2 regions of the Bradyrhizobium sp. SZCCHNR1098 genome follow, and region 2 is predicted to be linked to the other one. Evidence: predicted binding sites of a transcription regulator. Region 2 holds the regulator's gene; the other holds the start of a gene.
The links. Region 2 encodes PhoB, which activates phosphate uptake and scavenging genes when phosphate is short. Its sites were predicted from a motif close to TGTCATNNANCTGTCAT; they were not measured.
Positions count from the first base shown of each region.

Region 1: a site for PhoB is predicted at 1,909-1,925, ahead of QX135_RS02425 (alkaline phosphatase D family protein). Genes of this name have one in related genera too.

Region 1 covers NZ_JAUEXY010000001.1:534,621-542,424, forward strand. The annotation lists gene QX135_RS02415 (4a-hydroxytetrahydrobiopterin dehydratase) at 1-252, opposite strand, end outside; gene QX135_RS02420 (TAXI family TRAP transporter solute-binding subunit) at 498-1,856, shown strand; gene QX135_RS02425 (alkaline phosphatase D family protein) at 1,996-3,567, shown strand; gene QX135_RS02430 (response regulator) at 3,613-3,987, opposite strand; gene QX135_RS02435 (Crp/Fnr family transcriptional regulator) at 4,156-4,917, shown strand; gene typA (translational GTPase TypA) at 5,314-7,140, shown strand; gene QX135_RS02445 (NAD(P)/FAD-dependent oxidoreductase) at 7,267-7,804, shown strand, end outside.
Region 2 covers NZ_JAUEXY010000011.1:198,519-206,322, reverse strand. The annotation lists gene pstC (phosphate ABC transporter permease subunit PstC) at 1-991, shown strand, start outside; gene pstA (phosphate ABC transporter permease PstA) at 995-1,876, shown strand; gene pstB (phosphate ABC transporter ATP-binding protein PstB) at 1,873-2,694, shown strand; gene phoU (phosphate signaling complex protein PhoU) at 2,725-3,441, shown strand; gene phoB (phosphate regulon transcriptional regulator PhoB) at 3,458-4,165, shown strand; gene QX135_RS23350 (trypsin-like serine protease) at 4,311-5,627, shown strand; gene QX135_RS23345 (HoxN/HupN/NixA family nickel/cobalt transporter) at 5,798-6,919, shown strand; gene QX135_RS23340 (HupU protein) at 6,935-7,804, shown strand, end outside.

The DNA of each region.
Region 1 (7,804 bases), on a different contig from region 2:
CATGAAGCCGAACGCTTCGTTGAAGTTCTTGAACGTGAAGGTGCGGGCGATGGCCTCACGGCCCTCCAGCTCGGACCAGTCGGGAAGCTCCCGCAGGGCGGTGGCGCGTGCCTCCGCCGACAATCGTTGCGGCATCTCGATCTCCTCTTGTGGTGCAATCGACCGGACACGTGGCAGCGTACGGGCGATTGCGGGGCTACCTCCGGCTGGATCGCGCCGGTGTCCGGTTGCCAAGACTAGCCGAAAACGCATCCCGATCAGAGCCTTGTCACAGGCGCCGTGCCGGAGGGGCTCGGAACTGCCCCGATCCTGCGGTAACTGGCGCGGTGGTAACCATGACGCAGATGTCACCCCGGGCGGACAAGAAATTTGCTACAGTTCAGCTCTATCGAAGGACGACGTGGCCAGACGAAGCCGCCGGTGGCGTCGCCCGGCCTGGGACCACCGGAGGACGGAATCTGGTAGATACTCAGACCACGCCAGCGCAGCGCTCACGGATGCGCCCTGCCGTGTTCATCGTCATCGCCGGGATCCTCGCGGTCGTCGGCGCTTTGACGGGTGCCTACTATTTTGCGATGCGTCCCGTGGTGCTCAAGATCGCGGTCGGTCCGCCCAACAGCGACGACCTGAAGGTCGTCCAGGCCCTGACCCAGGCCTTTTCCCAGTCGCACGCCTCCGTCAGGCTGCGGCCGGTTCCGACCGAGGGCGCCGCCGAGAGCGCGCAGGCGCTGGCCGCCGCCAAGGTCGACCTTGCGATCGTGCGGGGCGACCTGGAGGTCCCAAAGAACGCACAGGCGGTAGCGACGCTGCGCAAGAACGTCGTCGTCCTCTGGGTGCCCTCGTCCGGCAAGGGCAAGAGCCGCAAGGGTGGCGCCAAGATCACGAAGATCTCGCAGCTCGCGGGCCACAAAGTCGGCATCATCGGCCGGACGCCGGCGAACGCGAACCTGCTGAAGGTCATCCTGCGCCAATATGGCGTCGACCCCGGCAAGGTCGAGATCGTCCAATTCCCGATCACCGAGGCCGCCGAAGCAGTCCGAAGCCAGAGGGCCGATGTCTATCTGGCGGCCGGTCCCATCAACAGCAAGATCACGGCGGATGCGATCGCCGCCGCCACCAGGGAGGGCGGCCCCCCCACCTTCCTGGCCATCGATTCCGCCGGAGCCATCGCACAGAACCATCCCGAATACGAGGCCACCGAGATTCCGGCCGGCGCGTTCGGCGGGGCGCCCGATCGCCCTGAAGATGAAGTGAAGACGATCAGCTTCAATCACCACATCGTGGCACGCAAGGGCCTCGCCGAATCGACGGTCTCGACGTTCACGCATCAGCTGTTCTCGGTGCGCCAGCAGCTGATGTCGGAATTTCCGCTTGCCGCCAAGATCGAGACGCCGGACACCGACAAGGACGCCGCGATCCCCGTCCATCCCGGCGCGGCGGCCTTCGTCGATGGCGAGGAGAAGACCTTCCTCGACCGCTACAGCGACTACATCTGGTGGAGCCTGATGGCGCTTTCGGCGATGGGCTCGGCCGGCGCGTGGTTCGCCGGCTATCTCAAGCGCGACGAACGCACCATCAACACCTCGCTGCGCGATCGTCTGCTGGAGATGATCACGATCGCGCGCAAGTGCGATTCGACCGAGGAGCTCGATCAGCTCCAGGCCGAGGCCGACGAGATCCTGCGCAACACGCTGACCTGCTTCGAGGACGGCGCGATCGAGCACGCGGCGTTGACCGCCTTCAACATCGCGCTTGAGCAATTCCACAACGCGGTCGCCGATCGCAAGCTCATCCTGATGAGCATGCCCGCCAATCTGCAGCGAACCGGCGCGCAGTTGCGTGCCGCCGGCACCTGAGGTCTGCCACGCTCCCCTTGCGGCGGTGTCGCGCGCTGCCCAAGACGCCGCGTGTAATTCCAGCGTCATCAATCTTTTCTAGGTCTGCCGGGCCGTGGCTCGCGCCTGCTCCCGCGCGCGATCCGATCAGGAGATCCGCATGACGCTTCGCATTCCTCGACCGCACGCCGCCCTGTCCCGCCGCCGCTTCCTGTCGACGGCCGCCGCAGCCGGCGTCACGACGCTGGCGATGCCCTATCTGAGCCGCGCCGCCGACCGGCCGCAGATCACGCATGGCGTGCAGTCCGGCGACGTCGGCATGGATGGCGGCGTGGTCTGGGCGCGTGCCGATCGGCCGTCGCAGATGCTGGTCGAGGTGGCGACCACCGAGTCGTTCAAGGACGCGCGAGCGCTGCCACCGATCGCCGCGCTTCCGGAAAGCGACTTCACGGCCAAGATGCTGATCGACGGCCTTCCGAGCGGCCAGGACATTTTCTATCGTGTCAAGTTCCGCGACCTGTCGCATACCGCGGTCGAAAGCGAGGCCGTGGCCGGCCGCTTCCGCACCGCGCCAGGCAACAAGCGTGACGTCTCGTTCGTCTGGGGCGGCGACGTGGCGGGGCAGGGCTGGGGCATCAACCCCGACGATGGCGGCATGTTCACCTTCTCGACGATGAAGAAGCACCGCCCGGACTTCTTCCTGCATTCCGGCGACACCATCTATGCCGACGGCCCGATCAAGTCCGAGGTGAAGCTGCCGGACAGCAAGGTGTGGAAGAACCTCACCGTGGAAGAGAAGGCGAAGGTCGCCGAAACGCTCGACGAGTTCCGTGCCGCTCACAAATACAATTTCCTCGACGAGAACGTCCGCGCCTTCAATGCCGAAGTGCCGATCTTCGTGCAGTGGGACGATCATGAGGTCACCAACAACTGGTCGGCCTCCAAGGAGCTGCCGGCCAGCTACAAGGAGCGCAACATCCAGCTGCTCGCGGCCCGCGCGGCGCGCGCCTTTCACGAGATGTATCCCATGCGCGAGAGCATCATCGAGCCGGGGCGCGTCTATCGCACGATCAATTACGGCCCGCATCTCGACGTGTTCGTGCTCGACGAGCGCAGCTACCGCGGCGCCAACGGTCCCAATCTCGAGGACAAATATGGTCCGGCGTCCTACTTCATCGGGCCGGAGCAGATGCGCTGGCTGAAGCAGGCGCTGCTCAATTCGCGCGCGACCTGGAAGGTGATCGCCTCCGACATGCCGCTCAGCATCATCGTCTATGACGACGCGGCCAACAAGAAGGGCTCGGAAGCGATTGCCCAAGGGGACGGCCCGGCGCGCGGCCGCGAGCTCGAGATTGCCGAGATCCTGCGCTTCATCAAGACGGCGCCGATCCAGAACACGGTGTGGCTGACGGCGGACGTGCACTACGCGGCCGCGCACTATTATGATCCGAACAAGGCGCAGTTTCAGGACTTCGAGCCGTTCTGGGAGTTCGTCTCCGGTCCGCTGCATGCCGGCACGTTCGGTCCGAACGAGCTCGACAACACCTTCGGCCCCGAGGTGCGCTTCATCAAGGCGCCGGGCCTCGATAAGCAGAACCTGCCGCCATCGGCCGGCATGCAGTTCTTCGGCCACGTCAAGATCGAGGGCGCCACGGGCCAGATGACCGTGACCCTGCGCGATCGCGCCGACGTCGCGCTGTGGTCGACCACGCTCGATCCGAAGCTGGGCTGAGCTGTCGTTGTTCGGCGGCAGGACGATCGCGTGCGGCGACGGCAACTAATCGCGTCGCCGCAGCACCGCCTCCAGCGCGTCGGTCGGGCAAGGCTTCGGCAGCCGTGGCCGGTCGGCGAACGCGGCCGGCACGCGGTCGGCGCCATAGCCGGTGGAGAAGGCGAAGGGAATGCCGAGCGCCGTCAGCCGCTCGGCAATCGCAAAGCTCTTTTCGCGGACCAGGCCGACATCGAGCAATGCGAATTGCGGGGTGCGCTCCGCGATCATGGCGAGCGCGGTCGCGACGTCGGCTGCGATCCTGATGTCGGGAACGCCGAGGTCGGTAATCGTGTCTTCCAATCCGAGCGCAATGATGGGGTCGTCTTCGACGACCAGCACATGTTGATAAAGCTCGGGCACGCCTGATTGCGAGCTGGTCATGGGATCTGCGGGTTCCAGGATGAGGGATGGGCGCCGCAGCCGGCGTCTCCTCTTGAGTGCGCTGGCGGGTTCCTGGAACCAAGGCAGCATATCAGAGTTCCTGTGTCGGTGCACTTGTGAACACAAGGAGCACGAATCACGCACATGCGTTGCGCGCAGGGGATGACGATGCTGAGCCAGGGTGTGACCACGCTGAACCGGGAGCGGCCCCACAACAACCTGCTGCTGCGGCTGAGTGCGGCCGACTACGCGCTGATTTCGCCGTATCTGGTGGAGGACGAGGCAACGCCGAACGATCTGCTCTACAGTCCCGGGGACGACGTGCAGATCGTGCATTTTCCCTGTGGGCCGGCGCTCACGTCCTATCTCGTCCCCAATGAGGACGGCCGCGACGTCGAGACCATCCTGGTCGGCCGCGAGGGCGCCGTCGGCGGCATCGTCAGCGAGGGCTTCCTGCCGGCCTATACGCGGATCGTCGTCAAGTTCGGCGGCCCGTTTGCACGGCTGCCACTGTCCCGCCTGGCGGCCGCCAAGCTGCAATCCAAGACGCTCCGCAACGTGTTCGCGCGCTACGCCGATTGCATGCTGGCGCAGATGTTCCAGTCGACCGCCTGCAACGCGATTCATTCGATCGAGCAGCGGACGGCGAAGTGGATCGTGGCCGCGATGGACCGCACCGACGGCGAGCCGATCGTGCCGCTGACGCATGAGCAGCTGGCGACGCTGCTCGGCGTCGGCCGCAGCTATGTCAGCCGGGTCGTCCAGACCTTCCGAGCCGAGGGCATTCTCGAAACCCGCCGCGGCGCCTTCATGGTGCGCGACTTCGACGCGCTGAAGCGCCGCTCCTGCCTGTGCAACGAAGCCGTGAAGACCCATTTCGAGGAGGTCCTGCGCGGCGTCTATCCGACCGAGCAGGCTGCGACGGGCTGAGCCCGCAGGCGTTTTTTACTTTCCGCGCATAGGCGCAGCCGACGGCTGTCAGTGCTGGTCCTCGTGGGATTGCCGGTCGGAGTGGTTGGTCTCGTCTTCTACCGCGCCGCCCGGAAGCGTGCGGTCGCGGAGGCGTTAGCCAGCCGCTCGGAAACCGCTCCTCGTTCCTGAAAGCAGTCATTGTTTTTTGGCATTTTCTGCCTATATTGCGCCGCAACGCGTGAGGTCTGCCCGGTCGATTGGCCGGGCTTCCTATTTGGGGCTGCCGGCCCCTGCCGCCGAACGAGTTTCGCGAGCGCGCGTCGTAAAGCTAACAGCTTGATTCGACTATAACAAAGCGCGCGCCCCGCCGGGGACAGAGCACGGGCTCTTGAGAAAGCTTAGAAGACACCGACCATGAATCTTCGCAACATCGCCATCATCGCCCACGTCGACCACGGCAAGACCACCCTGGTTGACCGTCTCCTGCAGCAGTCGGGTACCTTCCGCGAGAACCAGAAGGTTGCCGAGCGCGCCATGGACTCGAACGACCTGGAGCGCGAGCGCGGCATCACCATCCTGGCCAAGGCCGCCTCGGTGCAGTGGAAGGACACCCGCATCAACATCGTCGACACCCCCGGCCACGCCGATTTCGGCGGCGAGGTCGAGCGCATCCTGAACATGGTGGACGGCGCCCTGGTGCTGGTCGACGCCGCCGAGGGCCCGCTGCCGCAGACCAAGTTCGTGGTCTCCAAGGCGCTCAAGGTCGGCCTCAAGCCGATCGTCGTCATCAACAAGGTCGACCGTCCCGACGCCCGTCCGACCGAGGTCATCAACGAGGTGTTCGACCTGTTCGCCGCACTCGACGCGTCCGAGGAGCAGCTCGACTTCCCGATCCTGTACGGGTCGGCCAAGCAGGGTTGGATGGCTGAGAGCCCGGAAGGTCCGAAGGACGCCGGGATGCAGCCGCTGTTCGACCTGGTGCTGCGCCATGTGCCGGCGCCGTCGGTCGAGGAGGGGCCGTTCCGCATGATCGGCACCATCTTGGAGGCCAACAACTTCCTGGGGCGCATCATCACCGGCCGCATCACCTCGGGCAGCATCAAGCCCAACCAGGCCGTGAAGGTGCTGAACGCCGAGGGCAAGGTCGTCGAGCAGGGCCGTATTTCCAAAATTCTCGCGTTCCGCGGCATCGAGCGCGTGCCGCTCGACGAGGCCGAGGCCGGTGACATCGTCGCCATCGCAGGCCTGACCAAGGGCACCGTCGCCGACACGTTCTGCGATCCCTCGGTCGAGACGCCGCTCCCGGCGCAGCCGATCGACCCGCCAACCGTGTCGATGTCCTTCATCGTCAACAACTCGCCGCTGGCGGGCACCGAAGGCGACAAGGTCACGAGCCGCATGATCCGCGACCGCCTGCTGCGCGAGGCCGAGGGCAATGTCGCGCTGCGCGTCGTCGAATCCGCCGACAAGGACGCCATGGAAGTGTCGGGCCGCGGCGAATTGCAGCTCGCGATCCTGATCGAGACCATGCGCCGCGAAGGCTTCGAGCTGTCGGTGTCGCGTCCGCGCGTGGTGCTGCAGAAGGACGAGGCCACCGGCGCGTGGCTGGAGCCGATCGAGGAGGTCGTGATCGACGTCGACGAGGAGCATTCCGGCGTCGTCGTGCAGAAGATGAGCGAGCGCAAGTCCGAGATGATCGAGATGCGCCCGTCCGGCGGCAACCGCCTGCGGCTGGTGTTCTACGCGCCGACCCGCGGCCTGATCGGCTATCAGGGCGAGCTGCTGACGGACACCCGCGGTACCGCGATCATGAACCGCCTGTTCCACGGTTATGCCCCGTTCAAGGGCGAGATCGCCGGCCGCCGCAACGGCGTCCTGATCTCCAACGACCAGGGCGAGGCGGTGGCCTACGCGATGTTCAAGCTGGAGGACCGCGGCCCGATGATGATCGAGCCGGGCTGGAAGGTCTATCGCGGCATGATCGTCGGCGAGCACACCCGCGACAACGATCTCGAGATCAACGTGCTGAAGGGCAAGCAGCTCACCAACATCCGCACCACATCGAAGGACGAGGCGGTCCGTTTGACGCCGCCGATCCGGATGACGCTGGAGAAGGCGCTGGCCTATATCGAGGACGACGAGCTGGTCGAGGTCACGCCGAAGTCGATCCGCCTGCGCAAGAAGCATCTCGATCCGAACGAGCGCAAGCGCGCCGAGAAACAGAAGGAAGCGGTGGCGTAATTTCCGCCCTCCATTCTCAAATGCGTCATGGCCGGGCTTGTCCCGGCCATCCACGTTTTGGGGCTTGCGAGGACGACGTGGATGCCCGGCACAAGGCCGGGCATGACGACGGAGTTGGATGAGCCAATGTCTTTCCCATCCTCCATCGACATCGCCATCATCGGCGCGGGTGCCGCGGGCCTCGGCGCCGCACATGCGCTGCAGGACAAGGGCGTCTCGTTCATCGTCCTGGAGGCCCGCGACCGCATCGGCGGCCGTGCTCACACCATCATGGCTTCGCCTGACGTCACCTTCGATCTCGGCTGCGGCTGGCTGCATTCGGCTGATCGCAACTCCTTCGTCGGCATCGCCGAGCAGCTTGCTTTCACTATCGACACCAGCCGGCCGCCCTGGCGCGACCAGGCCTATGACGCGGCATTTCCGCGCCACGAGCGCGAGGAGTTCTTGCGGGCGCTGGAGGCGTTCTTTACGCGCACCGCAGAGGCCGCCAAGAGTGGCCGCGATGCCCCGGCGAGCCTCTGCCTGGAGCCCGGCAATCGCTGGAACGGCATGATCGATGCGATCTGCACCTATCTCAACGGCTGCGAGCTCGACCAGATGTCGCTGCTCGATTTCGAGGCCTATGAGGACACCGAGCTGAACTGGCGCGTTCGCCACGGCTATG
Region 2 (7,804 bases):
TCAGACCGAAGTCAGCGATATCGCGGCCGCTGCCGGACCCTATGACCGGGCACGCGCGCTCAACGCCTTCAAGCTCGGCGACGTGACCTTCTATTGGATCACGCGGCTGTCCGCGATCTCCGTCCTGTTGATCCTGGGCGGCATCATCCTGTCGCTCATCGTCGGCGCATGGCCGGCCATGAGAGAATATGGCTTCGAATTCCTGTGGACGCGGCGCTGGGCGCCGTCGGCCGATCCGCCGGTGCTCGGCGCGCTCGGCCCGATCTACGGCACCTTGGTCACGTCCTTCATTGCGATGCTGATCGCCATTCCGGTCGGTCTGGGCATTGCGATCTTCCTCACCGAGCTGTGCCCGCAATGGCTGCGCCGTCCGATCGGACTTGCCATCGAGCTGCTCGCCGGCATTCCCTCGATCATCTACGGCATGTGGGGCTTCTTCGTGCTGGGCCCGTTCCTGGCCTATACGTTCCAGCCGTTTATGATCAATCTCTGCGCCGGCATCCCCGTGCTGCAGGACATCTTCGCCGGTCCGCCGTCCTATCTCAGCCTGTTCAACGCCTCGCTGATCCTGGCGATCATGGTGCTGCCGTTCATCACCTCGATCTCGGTCGACGTGTTCAAGACCGTCCCGCCGGTGCTGAAGGAAGCCGCCTACGGGGTCGGCTGCACCACCTGGGAGGTCGTGCGCAGCGTCGTCATTCCCTACACCCGCGTCGGCGTCATCGGCGGCGTCATGCTGGCGCTGGGCCGTGCGCTCGGCGAAACGATGGCGGTGACCTTCATCATCGGCAACTCGTTCCGGATCTCATCCTCGATCTTCGCGCCGGGCACCACGATCTCGGCCGCGATCGCCTCCGAATTCCAGGAGAGCGACGGGCTGCACCAGTCGAGCCTGATCCTGCTCGGTCTGCTGCTGTTCGTGCTCACCTTCTTCGTGCTGGCGAGCGCGCGCCTGATGCTCATGCGGCTCGAAGCCAAGGCGGGAAAATAAGCCATGTCCAGCGCTGATACGCTTACACTCGATGCGCCGGTCAATCCGATCTATGCGCGCCGGCGCCGCAGGGACATCGTGATCCGCGGCCTCTGCGTCGCCGCCGCGATGTTCGGCGTCACCTGGCTGGCGCTGATCCTGTTCACGCTGTTCTATAACGGACTCGCCGGCCTCAGCCTGCAGGTTTTTGCCGCCGACACGCCGCCGCCCGGCTCCAGCGAAGGCGGCCTGCGCAACGCCATCGTCGGCTCCTTGATCATGACGATCATCGGCGTCGGCATCGGCGCGCCGCTCGGCCTGTTCGCCGGCACCTATCTCGCCGAATACGGCCGCAACGACCGCCTGACCTCGGTGATCCGCTTCATCAACGACATCCTGCTGTCGGCGCCCTCGATCATCATCGGCCTGTTCATCTACGGCGCGGTGGTGGTGCCGATGGGCGGCTTCTCCGCGCTTGCGGGCTCGCTGGCGCTGGCGGTCATCGTCATACCCGTGGTGCTGCGCACCACCGAGGACATGCTGCTGCTGGTGCCCAACCCGCTGCGCGAGGCGGCCTCGGCGCTCGGCCTGCCGCGCTCGCTGGTGATCCGCCGCATCGCCTATCGGGCGGCGCGGTCGGGCCTCATCACCGGCGTGCTGCTTGCCACCGCCCGCGTCGCCGGCGAGACCGCGCCTCTGCTATTCACCGCGCTGTCGAACCAGTTCTGGAGCCTCAACCTTTCCAAGACGATGGCGAACCTGCCCGTCACCATCAACAATTTCGTCCAGAGCCCTTATGCCTACTGGAAACAACTGGCCTGGAGCGGAGCCCTTCTCATCACTCTGGCCGTGCTCGCCCTGAACATCGGTGCACGCATTCTCGGCGCCGAGAGGAACACCAAATGACCGAACTGTCCGTCTCCGTCAGTCAGCCCAATCACGCTCTTCACGGCAAGGCGCTTCCGGATGCGCCGGCCAAGGTGACTGCGCGCAACCTCAACTTCTACTACGGCGACCATCACGCGCTGAAGAACATCAACCTGTCGCTGGGCACCAACCGCGTCACCGCGTTCATCGGCCCGTCCGGCTGCGGCAAGTCCACGCTGCTGCGCGTCTTCAACCGGATGTACGATCTCTATCCGGGCCAGCGGGCGACCGGGCAGCTGATGCTCGACAACACCAACATCCTCGATCCCAAGCTCGATCTGAATCTGCTGCGCGCCCGGGTCGGCATGGTGTTCCAGAAGCCGACGCCGTTCCCGATGACGATCTACGAGAACATCGCCTTCGGCATCCGCCTCTATGAGAAGATATCGAAGTCGGAGATGGACGACCGGGTCGAGAAGGCGCTGCGCGGCGGCGCGCTGTGGAACGAGGTCAAGGACAAGCTCAACGCCTCGGGCCTGTCGCTGTCAGGCGGCCAGCAGCAGCGCCTGTGCATCGCGCGCACGGTCGCGGTCCGTCCCGAGGTGATCCTGTTCGACGAGCCGTGCTCGGCGCTCGATCCGATCTCGACCGCCAAGGTCGAGGAGCTGATCCAGGAACTCGCCGAAAACTATACGATCGCCATCGTGACGCATAACATGCAGCAGGCGGCGCGCGTCTCCGACAAGACCGCCTTCATGTATCTCGGCGAACTGATCGAGTTCGACGACACCAGCAAGATCTTCACCTCGCCGAGCGATCGGCGGACCCAGGATTACATCACCGGCCGGTTCGGCTGACGCCGACGACATTGTCTTCAGGAGATCATCATGGCCAGTGAACATACCGCCAAGGCGTTCGACAGCGATCTGCAGGACCTCACCCGTCTGGTATCGGAGATGGGCGGCCTCGCGGAGCGGCTGATCGTCGATTCCGTCGATGCGCTGGTGCGGCGCGACATCGCGCTCGGCCAGAAGGTGGTCGCCACCGACGCCGAGGTCGACAAGCTGCAGCGCATCATCGAGGAGCGCGCCGTGCTCACGATCGCCCGTCGCCAGCCGATGGCGGTCGACCTGCGCGAGATCGTCGGCGCGATGCGCGTGGCGACCGATCTGGAGCGCATCGGCGACCTCGCCAAGAACATCGGCAAGCGCGTCGCGGCGCTGGAGAGCGACTTCCATCCGCTGAAGCTGATCCGCGGCCTCGAGCACATGACCGATCTGGTGCAGTCGCAGGTCAAGACGGTGCTGGACGCCTATGCTGCGCATGACCTGCCGGCGGCGATGACGGTGTGGAAGGGCGACGAGGAAGTCGACGCCATCTGCACCTCGCTGTTCCGCGAGCTCCTGACCTACATGATGGAGGATCCGCGCAACATCTCGTTCTGCATCCACCTGATGTTCTGCGCCAAGAACATCGAGCGCATCGGCGATCACGCGACCAACATCGCCGAGACTGTATTCTATATGATCGAAGGCCAGCAGATCATGGACAAGCGCCCGAAGGGCGACATGACGAGCTTCGCGACGACGATTCCCGGTAACTAAGAGAGACGGTTCAGACATGGGCGCCCGAATTCTGGTGGTGGAGGACGAGGAGGCGCTGACGACGCTGCTGCGCTACAACCTCGAGGCCGAAGGCTACGAGGTCGAGACCGTGGCGCGCGGCGACGAGGCCGACACGCGGCTGAAGGAGCGCGTTCCGGATCTCGTCGTGCTCGACTGGATGCTGCCGGGCCTCTCCGGCATCGAGCTGTGCCGCCGCCTGCGCGCGCGGACCGAGACCCGGCAACTGCCGATCATCATGCTGACGGCGCGCGGCGAGGAGAGCGAGCGCGTGCGCGGACTCGCCACTGGCGCCGACGACTACATCGTCAAGCCGTTCTCGGTGCCGGAGCTCCTGGCGCGCGTGAAAGGCCTGCTGCGGCGGGCGAGCCCGGAGCGGCTGGCAACCGTGCTGTCCTATGGCGACATCGAGCTCGACCGCGAGAAACGCCGCGTGGCGCGCTCGGGGCGGCCGATCGATCTCGGCCCGACCGAATACCGCCTGCTCGAATTCTTCCTCGAGCACCCCGGCCGCGTGTTCAGCCGCGAACAGCTGCTCGACAGCGTCTGGGGCCGCGACATCTACATCGACGAGCGCACCGTCGACGTCCATATCGGCCGCCTGCGCAAGCTGCTCAATCCCGGTCGCGAGCAGGACCCGATCCGCACCGTGCGCGGCGCCGGTTATGCGCTCGATGATCGCTTCGCCAAGAGCGAGCAGGTGTAAGGGCGATGGGCGTGAGGATGAAGAAGGTGTGAGGCGCGAGCGGGCCCGATTGAGGAGATCGCGGTCCGCTTTCCGCCACGCCGCCGCCGTCTTGATCGTGTCTGCTTCGTGGCCCGTCACGATGTTTCGGTCCCAGCGGACGCCCTTGATCAAGACCATCATCATATCTCTTGTCATGCTGCTCGGCAGCTTGGCGGGCGCCCCGGCCGCCGAGCTCGAAGACGCGGTCGCGGCGGCAGGCAACGGGCAGCATGCGGCGGCGATGCGACGGCTGCTGCCGCTGGCCGCCAAGGGCGATGCGCGGGCGCAGTTCGACGTCGGCTTCATGCACGCCTTCGGCTGGGGCGTGCCGCGTAATCCGAGCGAGGCGCTGGCCTGGTACCGCAAGGCCGCCGATCAGGGGCTCGCCGTCGCGCAACACTATCTCGGCATCGCCTACGTCAACGGCGAGGGTGTTGCCTCCAACTACGGCGAAGCCAGTCGCTGGTTCAGCCGCGCGGCGGCGCAGGGCTTCGCCCAGTCGCAATACATGCTCGGCCTGATGCTGCTCGACGGCCGTGGCGCAAAGCAGGACGTCGTGCAGGGCTATGCCTGGCTGGTGATGGCGGGCCGTAGCGGCGTGCGATCGGCCGGCCGCGACGTGCAGCGGGTCAGGTTGACCGAGCCGCAGCGCGTCCAGGCCCAGAGCGCCATTGCGTCCTGGCAGCCGAAACCGGAATCGGCGGATGCGGGCATTGCCACTCCGCGTCCGGAGCAACTGCTCGGGCTCGATCGCCACATCGGCGAGGTCGTCGATCCCACCTCCTGGCCGGCGTCGTCGATCGGCGTCGTCACCGTCGCGCAATACTCGAGCGGCGGCTGGTGCACCGGCACGCTGGTCGCGCCGCGCGTCGTGCTCACCGCCGCGCATTGCGTCTTCAACGGCGTGGCGCAGGTCAGCCCCGGCAACGTCCGCTTCCTGGCCGGCATGAACCGTGGCACGCCGGCGGCATCGTCGGTCGCCGACAAGCTGATCGTGGCGCCCGATTTCGTTCCGACCCGGCACGACAGATGGTCGCTCGACCGCTCGCCCGCCGATTGGGCGCTGATTGTGCTGAAGGACGCGCTGCCGTCGAAGCCGGTCGCGGTCAAGGCGCTGACCCGCGAGGAATTGCAGGCTGCGACGACGGCCGGCACCATCTCCGAGATCGGCTACGGCCAGGAGCGGCGCTATTCGCCGACCGGCCAGCGCAATTGCAGCGCCGGCATGACCGGGGATGCCCGGCTGCTGACAGTGCATTGCCTGGCCAATTTCGGCTATTCGGGCTCGCCGATCCTGGCCGAGGTCGGCGGGGAGCCGGCCGTGGTCGGCATCTTCTCGGCGTTCCACGAGGAGACCCGGCTGATGTTCGCCGCCCCCGCGAGCCGCTTCGAGGCGGTCGTGCGGCGCGAGATCGCGGCACAGAGTGCCTCGGCGCGGTGAGGGAAGGAGCGAGAGAGACGAGGTCCCGCCGCTGGTCATGATCTGTGCGTGACTGGATAGCGGGTTGCCAAGCGAGAGGGCGGTCCGGGAAGCGCCACCCAGGTTTTCCTGCAGCTTTCGCCTGCAGCGGGGCCTTACCGAACTGGCCTGGCTCTTGCTATAGTCCGAGTATGACGATTGTTCCAATTGATCATCCTCGGGCCGCGCGGCTGCTGTGGTGGCGGTCGCAGCCCGGCCGCAACGTTGCGCTCGTCGGCGGGCTGGTCGCGGCCAACGCGCTCGCCTGGGCCTGGGCATTCGCGCTCTACGCCGACCGGCCCGCCATCGTCGGCACCGCGATGCTGGCTTGGCTGCTCGGACTGCGCCATGCGGTCGATGCGGATCACATCGCGGCGATCGACAACGTCGTGCGGAAGCTGGTGCAGGACGGTAACCCTCCGCGCGCCGCCGGCCTCTATTTTGCGCTCGGCCATTCCAGCGTCGTCGTCATCGCCACCATCGTCGTGAGCCTCATCGCCGGCGCCGACCTCCTGGATGAAGAGAGTGCGATCAGGGCGATCGGCGGCGTCATCGGCACGTCGGTGTCGGCCGGCTTCCTGCTGCTTATCGCGTTGGCGAACCTCATTCTGTTCGTGAACCTCTGGCGCCGCGCCGCACAGCCGCAGTCCGAGATGGAAACAGCCGGAAACAGCGGACGGGGCATCCTCATCCGCCTGCTGCGCCCCGTGCTCCGCCTGGTGGGACGCGCCTGGCACATGTATCCGCTCGGCTTCCTGTTCGGTCTCGGCTTCGACACCGCGAGCGAGATCGGGCTTCTCAGCCTGTCGGCGACCGAGGCTGCGCGCGGCGCGAGCCTCGTCCATGTGCTGGTATTCCCGGCGCTGTTCGCGGCTGCGATGGCCACCGTCGACACCGCCGACAGCATGCTGATGGTCGGCGCCTATCGCTGGGCGCTGACCGATCCCGCACGCAAGCTGCGCTATAACCTCGTGATCACCGGCGCATCCGTTGCGATCGCGCTGGTGATCGGCAGCTTCGAGGCGTTCACGCTGTTGGCGCCGCGGCTTGGCCTGACGGGGGGATGGGCTGACGTCGCCACCGCGCTGGGCGACGGTGTCGCCAATCTCGGAATCGTCGCGATCGGCCTGTTCGGACTGGTCTGGGCGGTCGCCATGCTGCTCGGTCGCAGTCAGCGCGGTTCCGAGGCGACGCCCGGCGAAGCGCTTGCCAGCGTTCGTGCGGGGGCGCTAAACCCGCCGGCGATACGAAGCGGAACGCATAAGACGGGCTAGGAGCGGGGCCTCATGATGGTCGGCTCGGAGGGAACGATCAGGATGCTGTGGCTGCAGGGCGCGAGCTGCGGCGGCTGCACCATGTCGATCCTGGAAAGCGGTGCGTCCGGCTGGTTCGACGAATTGCGCCAATCCGGCATCGATCTGGTATGGCATCCCTCCGTCAGCGAGCAGACAGGGGACGAGGTCGTGGAGCTGTTGGAGGCGATCCGCGACGGCCGCGAGCGGCTCGATCTGCTGGTGCTCGAAGGCTCGGTGGCGCGAGGCCCCGGTCTGACCGGCCGCTTCAACATGCTCGCCGGCACCAACCGCTCGATCTATCACTGGCTGCTCGATCTGGCGCCGCTGGCCGACTACGTCGTCGCCGTCGGCAGTTGCGCCGCCTATGGCGGCATTCCCGCGGCTGGCATCAATCCGACCGATGCGGTCGGACTGCAGTTCGAGGGCAGCGATATCGGCGGCGCGCTTGGCGCGGCCTTCCGCTCGAAACGCGGGCTGCCGGTGATCAACGTCGCAGGCTGTGCGCCGCATCCAGGCTGGATGATGGAGAGCCTGCTGGCGCTTACCTCGGGCGATCTGACGGCAGATGGTCTCGACGCGGTCGGCCGTCCGACCTTCATCGCCAACCACCTCGCTCATCACGGCTGCTCGCGCAACGAGTTCTACGAGTTCAAGGCGAGCGCGGAGACGATGTCGGAGCGCGGCTGCCTGATGGAGCATCTCGGCTGCCGCGCAACGCAGGCGGTCGGCGACTGCAATCAGCGCTCGTGGAACGGCGGCGGCTCCTGCACCAAGGGCGGTTATGCCTGCATCGCCTGCACCTCGCCGGGCTTCGAGAGCGCGCAGAACTATCTGGAGACGGCGAAGCTCGCCGGCATCCCCGTC